2 regions of the Vibrio sp. R10-SG-ISO4 genome follow, and region 2 is predicted to be linked to the other one. Evidence: riboswitches for the same ligand, from Rfam matches in the RefSeq annotation. Region 2 holds a riboswitch; the other holds the start of a gene.

The links. Region 2 has a riboswitch for lysine ahead of lysC (lysine-sensitive aspartokinase 3). Riboswitches for the same ligand answer to the same signal wherever they lie in the genome.
Region 1: another riboswitch for lysine. It lies ahead of AC6R03_RS04130 (LysE family translocator); the one in region 2 lies ahead of lysC (lysine-sensitive aspartokinase 3).

Annotation. Positions count from the first base shown of each region.
Region 1 covers NZ_JCBDHJ010000008.1:64,556-67,866, reverse strand. The annotation lists gene AC6R03_RS04135 (polysaccharide lyase 6 family protein) at 1-561, opposite strand, end outside; lysine riboswitch at 1,278-1,474, shown strand; gene AC6R03_RS04130 (LysE family translocator) at 1,562-2,194, shown strand; gene AC6R03_RS04125 (IS110 family RNA-guided transposase) at 2,784-3,311, opposite strand, start outside.
Region 2 covers NZ_JCBDHJ010000001.1:103,970-107,280, forward strand. The annotation lists gene AC6R03_RS00450 (pyridoxal-phosphate-dependent aminotransferase family protein) at 1-670, opposite strand, end outside; lysine riboswitch at 899-1,076, shown strand; gene lysC (lysine-sensitive aspartokinase 3) at 1,163-2,515, shown strand; gene pmbA (metalloprotease PmbA) at 2,594-3,311, opposite strand, start outside.

The DNA of each region.
Region 1 (3,311 bases), on a different contig from region 2:
TTCAAAAGTATTGTTGGTAATCTTGTTGTTTTCGCCGCCAACAGTGATCCAACGGATGTTAGGGTATTTTCCTTTCTCATCCGCTACGTATTCGTAATCGTTGAACTTGTAGATAACAGAGTTATTTAAGGTGTTGTTTTTACCAAAGATACCAAACACGCCCATGATGTTTGCATCATGACTTTCAGTGCTTAGCGTTGCGCCACCTTCAGTGAAGACTAAGCTCTCAATTAGGTTATTGTCACCCTTAATCAAGAACTGAGTTGAACCGTTAAAAATGGCAGTTCCAGGCTCTTGAGCGACAATCTTGACGTTGTTCGCAGATAACGTCACACGACCTAAATCGGCATAGCGACCTGGTTTGATGCTAATCACATCGCCATCTTGCGCGTTGTTGATGCTCTCGCGCAGCTCCAGCACCTCTTGTGCAGAAGCAACAGCAACACCTTGATCAACCATAACTGCTGTCGGTTGGGTAACTTGTTCTGTGCTTGCGTGGCTCGTTGTCGCGCTTGCGAATAGTAATGAACCTAAAATAAATGCAATTGGTGACTTTTTCATTGGTATCTCTTTCGTAGGGTATTTGAGTATGAGGGAAGGTTAGCAACACACAAGAGGGCGAGAAAACCGATTCGCCCTTGGAATGTGGTCTGAATCGCATCGGCTTTGTTAAACTGCGGACAAGTTCAAATAATTTAATAATACAAACAGATCGTACTATTTAATGGTTGTAAAGGGTCTTGGTTCAGTTCAATAGCTCTCTTAAATTTTATTTTAACTTATTGTTTTTAAACTCTTTTATCTGAGATTACCTTAACTCTTAGTAGAATTTTCAAACTAGAGCATATGAGAGACTTTGCAAATTAAGGATAATTTGTAATATTAGTGCACTTACAATAACGAAATATTGATCGGGATTTTGTGAAAGATACAGAGTATGAATGAGTTAGTAATTCTTTCTGCTAGCAGTGATCACACTGCTAGCTGCTTTGCTAATTTAGGTTATTACGGATAACTTTTCGTACCCCAAAACGTCAAAGACCACCGTTGTCAGTGATGGTCTGTCTGCGCGGAATTGGACATAATCTTCCACCTGCGATCTACATTGTTAGATTCTCTATATGCAGAATTCGCCACAAAGTATGCAGAATCTCGTTCGGCCCGAATTGATTTTCCCAGAGCTCCGTTGGGAGGTTTAAGCGACGCAAAAAATATTTGCAATCATTCTAGCTTATAGTTTATCTTCATTTGCAAAGCTGTATTGGCGAAAATCAGTGCAGCAATGTAGAGGCGCATTACCTATCAGTAGCTCAGTTTAGGTTGACAACCATTGACCCTGAGTGAAAGGAGTCAATGCCGAAGTGCCACGGGCGTCACCCCGTAGTGCTGGGGTTGTATCGAATAGGTACAGCACTGCCATAGTAAACTCGTTAGGATGACAAAAACACGTTTTCTATGGAGCGCTACAGATGGATGGTGAGCCAGTTTATATGTGTCCCCCCAAAGCTTTGCATCCTGCATCGCTGTTCTAGTAGCCTCCATAATATATATTGAGGTAAGAATGTCTGATTTTAACTTTTGGTTATTGTTTCTAACAACCGCTTTTGCTCTAAATGTCGCTCCGGGGCCTGATCTGCTGTACATCCTGACGAAGACAATTAGCAATGGAAAAAAGGTAGGCTTAGCATCGGCTATTGGTGTATGTACCGGAGCGCTTTTCCATGTGTTTGCTGCTTCCATTGGCTTATCTGCTATTTTAGTCTCTTCTGCACTAGCATTTAGCATTGTTAAGTATGTTGGTGCGGCTTATCTGATATATCTTGCTTATCAGTCATTTAGATCATCTGGATTTGAGTTAAATGCCGATGGCTCAAATCAGAGCAAAGAAACAGCATTTGAAGCATTTAAGCAAGGGGTACTAATCGACATTCTAAACCCTAAAGTAGCTATTTTCTTTATGGCGTTTCTACCACAGTTTGTTCGTGAAGACGCAGGCTCTGTATCATTCCAGTTGTTCTATCTCGGGTTACTTGTTATTGCGGTTGCTATCGTTGTGGAAGCTGCATATGTTCTTGCGGCAGACAAGATTTCTGAACGAGTTAGAAGCAGTAAAAAACTCAGCATCTGGTTAGATCGTGCTGTCGGAACAATGTTTGCTGGTCTGGGTGTAAAGTTAGCAGTATCAACAAACTAAAAATATCTACTCAAGGAGAATGAGCGTGTACCGCAATAGTGAATTAGACATTTACATGATGCGCGTTTCCTTCTAGTTCAGAGCAAACAGGCCACCGCTACAAACGGTGGCCTTTTACGTTTTTGGGTACGAAGGAGTTCCTGAAAGCAACACTATGGGATGCTACTCCAATAAACTTCTGTCCGGTTGTGAATTTGCATAACAACTCAGGTGATATTTTCTGGGTAAGGGCATCGTTTTTGATTGGAAATGGGAGATTCCGTGCAGCGCTGTTCTGGTGTCTGCCATAACTTCACGTATCGCAAACTCCGCAGCGTAACTCGTTGCTGAGTAATAGCACTAAGGCGGTTTGGGGCAGAATGTATGGTACGCCCCGTTTTGCAAGTGAAAAGTCAAAAAAACAGAGTTGGTTTGCGCTAATGTATTCAGAGTCTTTTTGAGACTTTCATTAGTCCCAGCTCTACGATGAGATCCGCGCCAGATTGTCCTCATAAATGAGAAAGCACTTTCAATGCTGTTCTGCCCCTCAGGTCTTCAATCTGGTGGTCTAACCGTTTTGTCATCTTGATTTATCATATGCAAATTTTGGTTATGCTTTTACTTCGAACGCTTTGTGAGAGTTCATAACTGACCATGCTATGCGAGCCAGTTTATTAGCCAATGCAACAACAGCAACGTTGAATGGTTTTCGACACTTCAAATCAATAAGCCATGACCCGAAGTAATGCTCCGCAGAGCTATCCCTCCACATGACAGCTCTAGCCGCATGGATAAATAATTCTCTCAGTTCTTTGTTTCCCCGCTTCGATATACCCAACAATCGCGACTTTCCTCCCGTTGTATATTGAAACGGTACTAACCCTATCCATGCTGCAAAGTTTCGCCCATTAGCAAAGTCTTTAGGGTCTCCGACGGAAGACAAGCAACACGAAGCTGTCATAGGCCCTATGCCTGGTATCGTTTGAAGTAAACTATATAACTCATTTTCTTTATTGAGTTCGACTAGTTTTTGGTCTTGAACAGCGATCTTTTCATTTAGTTGGTTGTAGTAGTCCAATTGGTCACGAAGTTCAAGAATGATCTGTGGTGGGACTATAGCTTTTCTATCTGCTAGCCA
Region 2 (3,311 bases):
TTTGACGGGCGGTGATTTTCTCAATCGCTGCACTGGAGAAGGTCACAGGAGAGAGGCCCGGCGTACAAGAGAGGCACTTTTGACTGCCCGAGTAGACCGCATCAAGTTGCCACTCATCGACTTTGAGTGGCACGCCACCCAATGACGTCACCGCATCGACGATCGACAACACATTGAACTCTTTAGCAAGCGCGCCCAGCGTCTTCGCATCACTGCATGCCCCTGTCGACGTTTCTGCATGGACAAACGCGAGGAGCTTGGTATCAGGATGCGCCTGCAACGCATCACGAACTTTCTCTACCGAGACCGGCGTTCCCCAGTCATCATCGACCAGCACCGCTTCACCGCCGCAGCGCACCACGTTTTCTCGCATGCGCTCGCCAAACACGCCATTTCGGCAGACGATGACTTTGTCCCCCGGCTCAATCAAGTTAACAAAGCAGGTCTCCATACCTGCACTGCCTGGTGCCGAGACAGCAATCGTAAACTCATTGTTGGTCTGAAAGGCGTATTTAAGCAGCTGCTTGAGTTCGTCCATCATCTGGATAAAAAGCGGGTCAAGGTGGCCCACCGTCGGGCGGCTCAAAGCTTGCAGTACCTGTGGGGAAATATCGGATGGACCAGGGCCCATCAAAATACGGCGAGGGGGGATAAAACTTTGGTAAGTCATTGGCAACTCCTTTTGAATCATGAGGGTGTTCTTGTTGTTATCTCTTCACCATAATCGAATTCATCCAGCGCAGCAATGCGCAAAAAGTCGACAGGTCATACCAGTCTCACAAACCGAACCTATCGTCTTTAACCCGTAAATTTCGCATTGACATTAAGAGGATAAACACGTTCAATGCGAAAGCGGTGGCAAGACAATTCGTCACCCTGTTGTACAAACAATTATGCTTTTTGCAGAAGAGGAGCACTACCCAGGTAGGCATGTTGTGGAGCCACAATTCCAAAACAACATTCTGAGGGGGAGTAGTGCCGAGGTAGGCTTATATTGTGGTTTAAGTCTGTCGGTTGACTTGGGTTGAGTCCCATCAACTGTCATCAGCGCTGTCTGGTGATGAGCTTCTGAGGTCGTACTCCATACCTACCTCTACTCTCGCTCATCCTCACCTCACGCAAAGGAAAGACTCAATATTCAGGAAGTTGTGGGAGAAATGCCGTGAGCAATTTTAACGTTGCTAAATTTGGTGGGACAAGTGTTGCAAACTTTGAAGCGATGAGCCGTTGTGCGGCGGTCGTTGAGAACAATCCAGAGACAAAACTGGTGGTCAGCAGTGCCTGTTCAGGGGTAACAAATCTATTGGTCGCGCTGGCGAACGGCGTACAAGATCAGCAGCAACGCAGCGATATTCTGACTCAGCTCGCTGAGATTCATGATGCGATTCTTAATCAACTCAATGATCCAACCCATGCGGCGAGTGAAGTGTACAGTCTGCTTGATACGGTCACCAGTCTTGCGGAAGCGGCCTCGATTCAAGCCAGCAATAAGTTGACTGATCACCTTGTTGCGTGTGGTGAACTGATGTCGACCCACATTTTAACCCAACTAATGATTGAGCGCGGCATCAACGCGGTACGCTTTGATATTCGTGATGTACTGCGCACTGACAGCCACTTTGGCCGCGCAGAACCGGATCTTGCCGCCATTCGAGAGCTTGCCAGTGACACCTTGCTGCCACTGTGCCGCGAGCACGTTGTGGTGACACAGGGCTTTATTGGTTCCGATGAAGAAGGCAACACCACTACCCTTGGCCGTGGTGGCAGTGATTACAGTGCGGCTTTGATTGCCGAGGCAGTGCAAGCCTCTGGCTTAGAAATTTGGACTGATGTACCGGGAATCTACACCACAGACCCGCGTATTGCCCCGAATGCGGCACCGATTGCAGAAATTAGCTTCAGCGAAGCGTCAGAGATGGCGAATTTTGGCGCCAAGATCCTGCACCCTTCGACCCTAGTCCCTGCTCTGCGCCATGATATTCCGGTGTTTGTCGGTTCCTCTAAAGCGCCAGAGCAAGGCGGTACTTGGATTCGTCATCAAGTGGAAAGCTCACCGCTGTTTCGCGCCCTAGCCCTACGTAACAACCAAACCATGGTGACGCTGCGCAGCGCGAAAATGTTCCATGCTTACGGCTTTCTAGCCAAAGTGTTTGAGATCTTGGCCAAGCATAAGGTCTCGGTCGATTTGATCACCACCTCTGAAATCAGTGTCTCATTAACGCTTGATCAAACAGGTACCTCTGGCGGTGCGCCATCGTTACCTCAAGCTGCGCGTGAAGAGCTTGAAGAGCTGTGCAGTGTGAAAGTGGAACACAACCTCTCCGTCGTCGCCTTGATTGGTAACAACATGAGCGAGAGCAAAGGTTATGCAAAACAAGTATTTGGTACACTTGAAGACTTTAACTTACGAATGATTTGTTACGGCGCTAGCCAGCACAACCTCTGTTTCTTACTGCGTGAATCAGAAGCCAAACAAGCGATTCAGAAGTTGCATGTCGAGCTGTTTGAGCGCTAACAGCACTATAAATACACATCAGCGACGAAGCACTCTCGTGTTTCGTCGCTGAAGCATCGCTAAGTCAAATAGTGAGGCTTATTCGCCCGCCACTTTCATTGACTCAAGCAAGATAGAACCGGTTTGAATCTGCGAACGGGTTTCCACATCACTGCCGACAGCCACTATTTGGTTGAACATCTGCTTGAGATTGCCTGCGATGGTCACCTCAGAGACGGGGAATTGGATTTGACCATTCTCAACCCAAAAACCGGCTGCGCCGCGCGAGTAATCGCCCGTCACGATATTCACACCCTGCCCCATCACTTCTGTAACCAAAAAGCCGGTGTCCAGCGCCTTAAGCATTTGCTCAAAATCTTGCCCTGTGGATTGCACGTACCAGTTGTGGATGCCACCCGCATGACCGGTTGGCGTCATCGACATTTTACGCGCCGCATAGCTGGTCAATAGGTAAGTGGATAACACGCCGTCAGTGATAATTTGTCTATCTTGCGTAGCAACGCCTTCGCTATCAAACGGGCTTGACGCTAGACCACGCAATACATGGGGACGCTCGTCGACTTGGAACCAGCTAGGTAGAATTTGCTGACCAAGATGATCAAGAAGAAACGAGGATTTGCGGTACAAGTTGCCACCACTGATCGCCATCACAAGGTGACCGAGTAGACCCGTTGCGACATCCGCCGCAAACATGATCGGGTACTGACCGGTCTTGAGCTTCTGCGCGTCTAAACGACTGACGGTTTTCTCCGCTGCGCTCAGGCCCACGGATTTCGGCGTCCACAGGTCGTCTTTG